2 linked regions of the Verrucomicrobium spinosum DSM 4136 = JCM 18804 genome follow. The protein of the gene in region 2 binds, or shares a complex with, the protein of the main gene of each other region. Links are inferred from orthologs where the notes say so. Each region holds a gene or a part of one and is shown on either strand. Other genes may lie near its edges.

Evidence for each region. The genes of interacting proteins can lie anywhere in the genome.
Region 1: the proteins of accD (region 2) and accC are in contact, whole or in part, in a solved structure (PDB 8UXZ), measured with the Escherichia coli proteins. The link is inferred for Verrucomicrobium spinosum DSM 4136 = JCM 18804 from one-to-one orthologs.

The regions. Positions count from the first base shown.
Region 1 is NZ_ABIZ01000001.1:1,259,025-1,264,312, forward strand. Bases 940-3,815 are described here. They hold accC (acetyl-CoA carboxylase biotin carboxylase subunit), read left to right. Parts: upstream 940-1,634; coding sequence 1,635-2,996; downstream 2,997-3,815. Other genes in these bases: accB (acetyl-CoA carboxylase biotin carboxyl carrier protein), read left to right, coding at 969-1,514; thrB (homoserine kinase), read left to right, coding at 3,112-3,815. In the rest of the region: VSP_RS04905 (proline dehydrogenase family protein), read left to right, coding at 1-848; more of thrB, read left to right, coding at 3,816-3,987; VSP_RS04925 (hypothetical protein), read left to right, coding at 4,037-4,282; VSP_RS33910 (PIN domain-containing protein), read left to right, coding at 4,287-4,535; lpxK (tetraacyldisaccharide 4'-kinase), read left to right, coding at 4,538-5,288. UniProt on the Escherichia coli protein: This protein is a component of the acetyl coenzyme A carboxylase complex; first, biotin carboxylase catalyzes the carboxylation of the carrier protein and then the transcarboxylase transfers the carboxyl group to form malonyl-CoA.
Region 2 is NZ_ABIZ01000001.1:393,337-400,766, forward strand. What follows is about bases 2,333-5,158. They hold accD (acetyl-CoA carboxylase, carboxyltransferase subunit beta), read right to left. Parts: upstream 4,256-5,158; coding sequence 3,410-4,255; downstream 2,333-3,409. Other genes in these bases: VSP_RS01475 (DUF1501 domain-containing protein), read left to right, coding at 2,333-3,186; VSP_RS01485 (aspartate aminotransferase family protein), read right to left, coding at 4,393-5,158. In the rest of the region: VSP_RS01470 (DUF1553 domain-containing protein), read left to right, coding at 1-1,683; more of VSP_RS01475, read left to right, coding at 1,702-2,332; more of VSP_RS01485, read right to left, coding at 5,159-5,799; VSP_RS01490 (AraC family transcriptional regulator), read left to right, coding at 6,012-6,764; VSP_RS01495 (OsmC family protein), read right to left, coding at 7,195-7,430.

The DNA of each region.
Region 1 (5,288 bases), 860 kb from region 2 along the record:
AGAGCCTGGATGACCGGGAGCAAGACGAATGGCGGCAAGGGGTGCAGGCGGGCAATCTCTACATCAACCGCACAACGGTGGGGGCTGTGGTGCTGCGCCAACCGTTTGGCGGCATGGGCAAGAGTGCCTTTGGTGCCGGGATCAAGGCGGGCGGCCCCAACTATGTTGCTCAGTTCATGGATTTTCGTGAGACGGTGCCGGCCCTCCCAGCCGCCCCGCGTCCCGGGTCGGAGCTCGGGCGTTTCCTGGAGGCGCTCCAGGGCTGGGACACGCTGAACCTCATGGAGAACAGCCGCCTGGTGGCGGCCTTCTCCAGCTACGAGCGGGCCTGGACGACTGAGTTCTCCCAGGAGCACGACACCTTTCGTCTGCTGGGGCAGGACAATCTGCGTCGCTATCTCCCGGTGAAAAATCTGCGCATCCGCGTGACGGCCGCGGATACACCTTTCGATTTATTTGCCCGCGTTGCCGCAGGGCGCGTGGCAGGTTGTGATCTCACCCTAAGCGTGCCTCCTGGGACGGAGTGGCGGCCCTTGAGCCGCCTGCGGGAGGCCACGGCCGGGTGGGAGTCCGGCATAAAGTTTGTGGAGGAGAGTGATGCGGATTTGGTGCAGGTAATCAGGGAGCGAAAGACGGAGCGCCTCCGGTACGCGAGGCCTCAGGATGTGCCGGTGGCCGTGCGTCGGGCGGCTGCGGCGCAGCAGATCTTTGTGGCGGATGTGCCCGTGCTCATGGAGGGGCGCCTGGAACTGCTCTGGTATGTCCGCGAGCAGAGCCTGAGCTGCGATTACCATCGTTATGGAAATTTGGGCGGAAGGGTGGGAGAGGTGCGCGCGCTGCCGGATTGACCCGGAGTTCCTCAGCCTCAGGCGGGGCGGCAGAACAGGGGGGGAGGGACCCCGGGTCCCTTTTTCCTTGCCAATCCCCATATCCTCGCTTCCTATCACAGCTTCCGAACATTGCCCTACATGGAAGACAACTCCAACCAAACGAAAGACGCTCCGGGTCTGGATCTCAAAGAAATCCGGCAAATCGTGGATTTGATGAGCAAGAACGACCTGTCCGTTTTCCATCTGGAACATGGCTCGTTCAAGATCAAGCTGCGTCGCGGCTCTGACATTGAGGCCGCCAAAGATCTCCTTTCCAAGATGCCCATTTCCGCCGGGGTAACGACCGTGGCGGCCCCCTATGCGACGGCACCTGCCGCCGCTCCTGTTTCCGCTGCCCCTGCGGCAGCCCCGGCACCCGCTGCGGCGGCACCTGCTGCCTCCGAGCCTGCCGGCCCGACGATCAACTCCCCGATGGTGGGCACCTTCTATCGCGCTCCTGGCCCGAATGAGAAGCTGTTCGTCAACGTGGGCGACACCGTGGATGAGAACACGGTGGTCTGCATCATCGAGGCGATGAAGGTCATGAACGAAATCAAGGCAGAAGCCCGTGGCACCATCGCCCGCGTCCTGGTGGATGACACGAGGCCGGTGCAGTACGGTCAGCCCCTCTTCGAGCTCAAGTAAGCTCGCCTCAACCTTCGCCAGAACCTCCGTATTGCTCACGCTCTGGTGAGTCCGGGGGCAGGGACAGAATCAACGCAGCCAGACTGACGCCCCGCCCCTTCCTTTCTCTCCCACACCGAAATGTTTCGAAAAGTTCTTGTCGCCAACCGTGGTGAAATCGCCCTGCGCGTCATCCGCGCCTGCAAAGAGCTGGATGTAAAAACGGTGGCGGTCTACTCCGAGGCGGACGTGGACTCCATGCACGTGCATCTCGCGGATGAGGCCATCTGTATCGGGCCTGGTCCCAGCTCTGAGAGTTACCTCAAGATCCCCCGCATCATCAGCGCGGCGGAGATTGCCAACGTGGACGCCATCCACCCCGGCTATGGCTTCCTCAGTGAGAAGGCCGAGTTCGCGGAAATCTGCCAGCGCTGCAAGATCAAGTTCATCGGGCCCTCGCCCGAGGTGATCAGCATGATGGGCGATAAAAACACCGCCCGTGCCACAGCCCGCCGCCTGGGTGTGCCGATCACGCCTGGGTCTGATGGCATCATCGAGACCGAGGAGCAGGCTTTTGAGATTGCCCGCCGCATTGGTTATCCCGTCATGATCAAGGCCTCCGCCGGTGGTGGTGGTCGCGGCATGCGCCCGGTGCTCAATGAGGCCACGCTCCGCTCCAGCTTCCAGCAGGCCAGCATGGAGGCGCTCAAGTGCTTCGGTGACGGCTCCGTGTACATGGAGAAGCTCGTGGAGCGCCCGCACCACATCGAGTTCCAGGTCGTGGCGGACAGCCACGGCAACGTCGTTCACCTGGGTGAGCGCGACTGCTCCATGCAGCGCCGCAACCAGAAGATCATCGAGGAGTGCCCCTCTCCGAAGATCTCTGACGAGATCCGCCAGGCCATGGGTGAAGCCACGGTCAAGCTCTGCAAAGAGATCGGCTACGAGAACTGCGGCACCATCGAGTACCTCGTGGACAATGAAGGGAAGAATTTCTACTTCATGGAGATGAACACCCGCATTCAGGTGGAGCACCCCATCACCGAAGAGGTGTACGGCTGCGACCTGATCAAGGAGCAGATCCGCATCGCGGCGGGCCTGCCCATCTCTGAGCACGTGCTGAAGAACACGCCCCGTGCCCACTCCATCGAGTGCCGCATCAACGCAGAGGATCCAGACCGCAACTTCGCCCCCAGCCCAGGCAAGATCAATCACTGGTATGCCCCTGGTGGACGTGGTGTGCGCGTGGATACCCACGTGTACTCTGGCTACACGGTGCCTCCGTACTATGACTCGATGATCGCCAAGCTCATCGTCACCGGTGCCACGCGTGACATCGCCATCCGCCGCATGCGGCGTGCCCTGGGCGAGTTCATGATTCACGGCATCAAAACGACGATCCCGCTGCAGAGCAAGATCATCATGACGAGCGATTTCCAGAATGCCAAGTACGACATCACCTGGGTGGAGAACTTCCTCCGCCAGGAAGGTCTGAAGGGCTAGGCGAGAACATCGCGATACGCCTTCGAGGCACCTTGGGTCTTCCCGAGGTGCCTTTTTTTGTCGTCACCCCGGGTGCTGTTGTTTGCCTTTGCCACTGATTGGTCTTTTATGCGGCGTGTCTTCTTCTGTCACCATCTCTGTGCCTGCCACATCGGCCAACATCGGTCCGGGCTATGATTGTCTGGGCCTGGCGCTCTCGCTTTACAATCAGGTCACCGTGACCCGGTTGGAAGGGGCGCCGCGCATTGAGCCGCATCACGCGATGGTGGAGACCATTGCCGCCTTGTTCTTCCAGCAGCGGGACGTCGCGGCCGCGCCTTTTGCGTTCTCCTGGTCCATCGGTGGCGATGTGCCGCAGTCCCGTGGTCTGGGCAGCAGCGTCACGGTACGGCTTGGCGTCCTGATGGGGTTGAATGAACTCTGCGGGAGGCCGCTGAACAAGCAGCAGCTCTTTGCCCTCTGCTCGGAGGCAGAAGGCCATCCCGACAACGTGGCTCCGGCGGTGTTTGGTGGCTTTGCCCTGGCCAACAGCCGGCAGTGGTTCCGGTTTGAGGTTCAGCCCCGCCTGAAGGCCGTGCTGCTCATTCCTGACTTCGAGGTCGAGACTGTGCACGCCCGCAGCGCCTTGCCAGAAAGCGTGCCGCACCATGACGCCGCCCGGAATACCGCCAACGCCTGCACCCTCGTGGCCGCCTTCGCCACGGGCGAGTATGAGCGCATTGGCGATTCCTTGGAGGACTTCCTGCACCAGCCCTACCGTCGGCACCTGGTGCCCGGCCTCTTTGAGGCCATCGGTGCCGGGGTGAAGGCCGGGGCCATCGGCGGCTACCTGAGCGGTTCCGGCTCCACCATCGCCTGCCTCGCCACCGCGGAGGATACGGAGTCCATCGCCCAGGCCATGAAAAATGCCCTGGTGCAGACCGGGGCCACCGGCCGTACGGTGGTGGTGCCTGCCGACAACGTGGGGGCGAGTGTGGTCTCCCAAGGTTGACTTGAGCCCAGCCGCCGCGATACTCGATTTAAGCAGACGCGTTCACGTTATGGTCAATGCCACCTTTCCCGCGGATATCCTGGTTGGCCTGGACTTGCACGAAGGTGACAAGGTCGAAGGCATCGTCCACGACGGGGTTGTGACGCTGCACATCGCGGAGCGGGCTGCGGGTGATTTCAGCAGCAGCGTTGAGCCGGTGAAGCAATTCCTGGCGCAATGGTCGGGAAGGTTCACGCTGGATGACTGCGATAGCGATTCGCGCTTGGATTATCTCACTCAAAAACACTTGAGGTAAGCCCGTGCGAGTTTTTTTGGATGCCAACATTCTGCTGGACGTCGCGCTAAAGCGCCCTGGCTTGCACGACGCCAGCGGCACTGTGCATCTTGAGCGGGCGTTTGCGTTGGGCATGGGGGATTTTGAAGACGCCATGCAAGTTGCCACTGCTGAGGCGGCAGAAGCGCAGGTCATTGTGACGCGAAACCTTGCAGACTTTGCTGCCTCTCCAGTGAGGGTGGTGTCGCCCGAAGCATTTGTTACTCTCACCTGATCATGGATCTCAAAGACCAACTTGAAGACCTGGAGCAGTGGGCCATTGAGGTCATCCTGCACAACAAGCAGGGGTTCAAGGAAAGTCTGGCCCGGTTCATGTTGCACGGGCTGTCATGGATCTATGCCGGCGCGGTGCAGTTGCGCATCAAGCTCTATCGGGAGCGCTACATCCGTGACCATCATGTGGGCGTGCCGGTCATCAGCATCGGCAACCTGACGGTGGGCGGCACGGGCAAGACGCCGGTGGCTGAGCTGCTGGCGAGGGCCTTGCAGAAGGAAGGGCGCAACGTGGCCATTCTCAGCCGCGGCTACAAGAGCAAGCGGCAGAGGCGGGTGCGTTTCTGGACCAAGTGGCTGGCCCGCATCCGGGGCGAGGAGCTGCCGCAAAATCCGCCCCGGGTGGTCAGCAATGGAGAGCGCGTGCTGCTGGACAGTCACACGGCCGGGGATGAGCCCTTCATGCTGGCGAGCAACCTGCCCGGCGTGCCGGTGGTGGTGGACAAGGACCGCGTGAAGGCCGGTCTGTATGCCATCAGGCAGTTCAACTCGGATGTGCTCCTGCTGGATGACGGGCTGCAGTACGTGCGGCTCAAGCACCGGCTGGACATGGTGTTGATTGACCGAACCGCCCCCTGGGGCAACGGTTTCCTGCTGCCCCGTGGCACCCTGCGGGAACCCCCGCGCCATCTGAAGCGCGCCAGCTACATCTTCCTCACCAAGTGCGACAGCTCGGACAACACCGAGATCATCC
Region 2 (7,430 bases):
AGCGCGCTGGCAGCATCCCGTGACGAGGTGAAATGGGTGCAGGTGGACCTGGGGCGCTCCACGGCGGTGGACCGCGTGGTGCTGGCACCTTGCTATGATGACTTCAACGGCATCGGCGCTGGGTTTGGATTCCCGGTGCGGTATCGCGTGGAGATCAGTGATGATCCTGCCTTTGCCGCAGGTCAGGTGACGGCGGCGGCGCATCGCGATGCGGAAGATCAGCCGCGTCCTGGAACGGCCTTGCAGACGCTCAAGCTGGAGAGTGCCAAAGGGCGCTACGTCCGCTTCACCGCCACAAGACTGGCGGAGCGGAAGCAGGACTACATGCTGGCGCTGGCGGAACTCCAGGTGCTGGATGAGCAAGGAAACAACCTCGCCACTGGGGGGGCGATCACCTCACGGGATGTCATTGAGGCACCGCCGCGCTGGGCCAGGGCGAATCTGATCGACGGCGTCGCCCCGGGGTTCGAGCCCGGCAACGATCCGCGGCTGCTGGCGGATCTGGAGGCGCAGCGCAAAGCCCTTCTGGCCAAGCATGCCAAGCCGGAGGAACTGAAGGAGCTGGCAGTGACGCGGGAAAAGGTGGGGGGCATCAACCGGGAACTGGCCGCCATGCCCGCGCCGCAGGTGGTCTATGCCGGGACCGTGCACTACGGGACTGGCACGTTTACCGGGACGGGGCCTTCTGGCGGCAAACCCCGGCCCATTGCTCTGCTGAAGCGCGGGGATGTGAAGACACCGGACAAGCTGATGGCACCGGGCGGCATCGCGGCATTCGATGCTCTGGCGGGCAAGTTCGCCTGTGCCGATGCGGATGACGAAGGAGCCCGGCGGGTGGCTCTGGCGCAATGGATCACGAGCCGGGACAATGCCCTCTTTTGGCGCAGCATGGTGAACCGGGTCTGGCAGTATCACTTTGGCCGCGGTCTGGTGGATACGCCCAATGACTTCGGTCGCATGGGGGGCACGCCCAGCCATCCGGAATTGCTGGACTGGCTGGCGCGCACCTTCCGCGATGACTTGAAGGGTTCTGTGAAATCACTTCACAAGCTCATCGTCATGAGCCGCACCTACCGGCAGCAGAGTGATGCCACGCCGGACGTTGCAGAGCGGGCGACCACGGTGGATGCGGACAACCGGCTGCTCTGGCGGCAGAACCGGCGCAAGCTGGAGGCGGAGGCAGTGCGGGATGCCATCCTCTCCGTGAGCGGACGGCTGGATCTGACGATGGGCGGACCGTCGTTCCAGGACTTCGTGATCGAGAAGCCGGAGCACTCGCCGCACTATCAGTATCATCTGCATGATCCCAATGATCCGCGCAGCCATCGGCGCAGCATCTACCGCTTCATCGTGCGCAGCCAGCAGCAGCCCTTCATGACGGTGCTGGACTGCGCGGATCCCTCCATGCGGGTGGACAAGCGCAACGAGAGTCTTTCTCCGTTGCAGGCGCTGGCCATGCTCAACAACGGGCTGACGGTGGCGATGGCGGAGCACTTCGCTGGGCGGGTGACCAGGGAGGCAAAGGACCCTGATCAACAGGTGAGCCGTGCTTTTGTGCTGGCGCTGGGTCGCGAACCCACCGGCGAGGAGGTGACGGCACTGGTGTCTCACGCGACTCAACATGGCCTGCCCAACACCTGCCGCCTTATCTTGAACCTGAATGAGTTCACGTTCGTGGATTGATCCCTTTATGCAACGCCCATGAAGAAGCCATCGATGTTATCACCAAGAACTCTGAGCCGCCGGGATCTGCTGGCGGCCAGTGGGCAGGGGTTCGGTCTGCTGGCGCTGGGATCGCTCCTGCAGAGTGAGTCGCTTCACGCAAAAGCGTCGGCAGAAGGGCGGGCACCCATGCGTGCCCCGCGGGCGAAGCGGGTGGTGCAGCTCTTCATGGCGGGGGCCGCGAGCCACATCGATCTTTTTGACTACAAGCCCGCGCTCATCAAGCACCACGGCGAAGCCTCGGACTTTGGCGAGCCGGTGGAGGCGTTTCAAAATGGTCTGGGTCCCTGGAAGAAGCCGGTGTGGGACTTCAAGCCCTACGGCGGAAGCGGCAAGATGCTGAGTGAGGCGGTGGCCCCGCTGGGGGCCTGCGTGGATGACATGGCGTTTGTGCACAATCTGGTGGGCAAGACAGGGGTGCACTCGCAGGGCACACTGCTCCAGGCCACGGGATTCAACCTGCCGGGATTTCCCGGCATGGGCTCGTGGGTGAGTTACGGACTGGGATCGCTTAGCGAGAACCTGCCCTCCTTTGTGGTGCTGCCGGATCATCGCGGGTTCGCTTCCAACGGGCCCAAGAACTGGGATGCGGCGTTCCTTCCTTCCCAGCATGCGGGCACCATCATCTATCCCGGTGCCGAGGTGCCCATTGCGGATCTCTATCCGCACAAGTCGGGAACTTATGTCAGCGCCCGGTCCGAGGTGGCGGGGCAGGATCTGTTAAGCCGCTTGAACCGTCAGCATGCGGCGCTGCATGGTGGGGACCCGCGTCTGGACTCCCGCATCCGCAGCTATGAACTGGCGGCGAAGATGCAACTGGCCGCCCCTGAGGCGCTCGATATCTCGGGCGAGCCTACGCGGATCAAGGAAATGTACGGCATCCAGGAGCATCGCAAGGTGTGGCCCACGGAGATCAATCCTGCCGAGGAGGCCGACTGCATGGGGCGCAAGTGTCTCACGGCGCGTCGCCTGCTGGAGCGCGGCGTCCGTTTTGTGCAGATCTGGAGCGGCAACGACAATGGCTTTCCACGACGCAACTGGGACAGCCATGAAGACGTCGAGCGGGATCATGGGCCGCTGGCTTGGGGCATGGCCAAGGCGGTGAGCGCCCTCATCCTGGATCTCAAACAACGTGGCCTGCTGGAGGATACACTGATCCTCTGGACCACCGAGTTTGGCCGTATGCCCTCCACGCAAGGCGGCTCAGGGCGGGATCACAATCCGTACTGTTTCACCAACTGGCTCTGCGGTGGCGGCATTCAGGGCGGCGTGACCTATGGCGAAAGCGATCAATGGGGCTACAAGCCGCTGGACCGGGATCACCCCACGCAGGTGTATGACATCCACGCCACCATGCTGCACCTGCTGGGCATCGATCACGAAAGACTGACCGTCCGCCACAACGGCATCGACCGCCGTCTGACCGACGTGCACGGCCATGTGATCAAGGAAATACTGGGGTGAGGGAGGACGGCTTATTTAAACCACAGAGGCACAGAGAACACAGAGGGAATGCAACTGAGGTTTAGACAGAATTAACAGAATTAACGGAATTAGGGTTCAGCTTCTGATTGGCGGAGCTGAACTCAAAAACCAATTTTGTAAATTTTGTTAATTCTGTCTAAAAAATCATTCCCTCTGTGTTCTCTGTGCCTCTGTGGTTAAACAGAATGGCCCTCTTGCCCGCCTACGCCGCCTTCTTCTCCTGCTGCACGTACTTGAGCAGCTTGGCGAGGGTCTCGCGCATGACGGGGCGCTGAACGATCATGTCCACGAGGCCGTGTTCCATCATGAACTCGGCGGTCTGGAAGCCGGGCGGGAGGTCGCTGTGGGTGGTTTCCTTGACCACGCGCGGACCGGCGAAGCCGATCATGCACTTGGGTTCGGCCAGGATAAGGTCGCCCACGGTGGCGAAGCTGGCGGTCACGCCCCCGGTGGTGGGGTGGGTGAGTACGGAGATGTAGGGCAGTTTGGCCTCGCCATGGCGGGCCAGGGCACCGCAGGTCTTGGCCATCTGCATGAGGCTGAGAATGCCCTCATGCATACGGGCACCGCCGGAGGCGCTGAAGATGATGACGGAGCACTTCTCGCGGGTGGCAGTCTCGATGGCACGGGTGATCTTTTCCCCCACCACGCTGCCCATGCTGGCACCGAGGAAGCGGAAGTCCATGATGGCCAGCACCACGGGGGTGCCTTCGATCTTGGCCCGGCCGGTGACGACGGCCTCCTTGAGACCGGTCTTGACCTGGTAGGCCTTCACTTTGGCGAGGTAGTCCTTGAAACCAAGGGCGTTGACGGAGTCGAGGTTGGCGTCGATTTCTTCGAACGTGCCGTCATCGACGAGTGCAGCGATGCGCTCCCCTGAGCTCATCGTGAAATGATGGCCGCAATGCGTGCAGACCCGGAGATTCTTGGCCAGGGCGGATTCGTAGAGGCTCTCTCCGCAGGAAGGGCACTTCACCCACAATCCCTCAGGCATGTCCTTCTTCTTCTCACCGAGGTCACTGACTGAGCGTTTGCTGAAAAGTCCCATGTAGTTAGAGTTTGGCGTTGGAGGGGCAGCTTAGCAGGGGATGGGGGAAACCGCAACCCCTGGTCACAAAGCGACAGGGAGGCTAGGCACCGGAGCGCCTGCCTCCCTGAGGGGAATTCTGGAGAATTGACCGGCAACTAGGCCAGCGAGAGCTGGGTCGCGGAGACTCCGGCGGCCTCGGCAATGGCTTGATCGGTGGCGGCGGCGAGAACTTCCAAGCCCTCCTCCAGCGCTTCCTGCGGGATGGAGAGGGGCGGGGAAATCTTGACCGTCTGCCCCCAGGCACCCACCGGGGCGAAGAGGAGCAGGCCGCGCTGGTAGCACAGCTCGATGATGCGGTGGGCCAGATCGTGATCCGGCTCCGAGGTGCCAGGTTTCACAGTCTGCATGCCAGCGACCAGCCCCTTGGCCGAGACGTGACCGACCACGAGCGGGTGCTTGGCCTTGATCTTCTCCAGCCCAAAGAGGAGGACGGGCTCCAGTTCGGCGGCATTTTCCGTGAGGTGGTCACGCAGGAGCTTGTTGATCGCGGCGGTGGCGGCGGCGCAGCACACTGGGTTGCCGGTGTGGGTGCTGGTCATCGAGCCAGGGCCAAACTGGTCCATGATCTCGCTCTTACCCAGGACGGCCGAGAGGGGGAGGGAGCTGCTGATGCCCTTGCCGCAGCAGATGATGTCTGGAGTGACGCCGTAGTGCTCGAACGCCCAGAATTTGCCCGTGCGACCGAATCCGGCCTGCACTTCGTCGAAGGTGAGCACGATCTGATGCTGGCGGCACCAGGCGGCGAGCTCGGCCACGTACTCCACCGGGGCGAAGTCAGGGCCTACGCCCTGATAGGTCTCCATAATGACGCCGGCGATGTCTGAGGGCTTCATCCCCTGCTTGGCGAGCGAGTCGAGGAAGCAGTCAAATGACACATCCTGCTGCCAGTAGCCATCGGGGAAGGGGACATTGATGATGGCGGGATCTTCATTGACGATCCAGTTCTTCTGCCCGGCCATGCCGCCTGCCTGCTGGGAGCCCATGGTGCGACCGTGGAAGCCGCGTTCAAAGCCGACGATGCCGATCTTGCCGCGACCGCCGACCTTGATGCCGTGAGCGCGCGAGAGTTTGATGGCGCACTCGGTGGCTTCTGAGCCGGTGGTGAGAAGGAAAACCTTGTTGAGCTCCGCCGGGGCAAGTGAGGCAAGGAGGCCCACCAGTTCGGCACGTTCTTCGCTAGGGAAAACGTAGTTATGAAGCAGCCCGCTGTTCACCTGGTCAATGATGGCCTGCCGCACCTCTGCCACGCCGTGGCCGGCATTCGTCACGAGCACGCCGCTGCTCCAGTCGAGCCAGCGGTTGCCGTATTTATCATAGACAAAAATGTCTTCGGCCCGCTCCCAGACGATGGGCGGCATGCCGCGCATCGACGTGGGTTCCAGCGTTCGCAATCGCTCCAGGGTGGACAAGGAGTCCGGATGGGGCAAAGCGGTGGCGATGTGACGGTACTTGGTCGCGACTGGCGGGACGTTGACTGGTGAAATATTGAACTCTTTGCCCATGTAAAGAAGCTATCACCTCGGCATTGCACCCTCCACGCCGTGTGTCATGATTTCCGGTACTTTTGTCACAGATGAAGCCTGCCAACCAAGTCAGAAAACCGATCCGGGAAACCGTCCCGTTGTCTGAACATGAGTCATTTCACTGCGAAGAAGTGCAGGGGCCAAATTACGGCGCCCAATGGCATTTTCATCCGGAACATCAACTGACGCTCGTGCTGAAGAGCCGTGGTTACAGGGTTGTAGGCGACAGCCTGGCTCCCTTGACCGCCGGTGATCTCGTCCTGGTCGGGTCAAATTTGCCCCACGTCTGGCATCAAGATGAGAGTGCTGGCCGTTCCCGAAAAGCGGTTCATGCCATCATCATCCGCTTTCTGGACAACTTCATGGGCGATGACTTTTTGCAAAGACCGGAGCTCGAAAACGTCCGTCAGCTGCTCAAACGGGCGAGTCGCGGACTGCATTTCACCGGAAAAACCCGGAACGAGGTGGCGGAGCGTTTGCGCCGTCTGGCGGACAATCAGGGCCTGCCCCGTGTGATTGAGCTGTTGAGCATTCTGGACCTGCTGTCCCACTCGAAGGACGTGAAGTCCCTGGCCAGCCCGCAGTATGCGCCAGAACTCAAGGGATCTGACCAGGGGAGGATGGAGCGGGCGATCCGCTACATTCATGGGAATCTCCTGGAGACGGTGGACCGCGACGAAGCCGCCGCTCACGCCAGCCTCAGCCCCGGGGCCTTCAGCCGGTTCTTCCGCACCCGCACTGGCAAGACCCTGCCGCAGTATGTGAATGAGTTGCGCATTGGACGCGCCTGCTCCCGCCTGGTGGAGGAGGATATCAAGATTGCAGATCTCGCCCTGGATTGCGGGTTTGGGAATCTGGCGAATTTCAACCGCCAATTCCAGCGCGTGATGGGGATGACGCCGAAGGCGTACCGGCGGGAGTTCCAGAGGAATGCTGTTTTGTAGGAAGTAAAAAGTTGAGAGTAAAAAGTGAAAAGTGGGGGGCGCTTCGGGGTACGGGCGGTCAGTAAAGGGAGTGAGGGACATTCTTGTCCCGGTCCCTGCCAGATGTCCCATGCGGAGCGCTTGCTATTGGCTGCACATGGGATTGCTGTAGGGCGGGCGCTCCGCCTGCCACAAATGTCTCCTGATGAGGCAACCGAAGCGGTCGCCCTACAACCCAAGGGGGTTGGGGCAGGAAGGGGAAATGGGTGTCTGAGGGCGAGGCAGCTGATGGGAGGCCTGGGAGGGAGATCCTCTGTCAGCAGGCGAAAGCGGCGTCGAGCCGCCAGCACTCCAAGACGCTTCGCGACAACGGATGTGCTGGGTGGGGTTGGGCGTCCTGCGCGGGAGAGAATTACTGACGCACTGACGTACCGCCCACTGACGCACTGGTTTACGGAGTCACCGGCTTCACCAAAATCTCCGTCTTCACGGAGTTGGCGATGTAGCACTGCTCGTGAGCCTCGTGATGGAGGTGGTCTTCCTCTTCGGGTGACGGGGCGTTGGGGCCGTACTGGATGCGGACGTTCAGGGTGATGTGGCTGACCCAGGGGACCCCAGTGTCGTTCTTGGTCATGACGCCGACGGCTTCATCTTGATAGCGCTCAACCTGGAAGCCTTTTCGCCCCG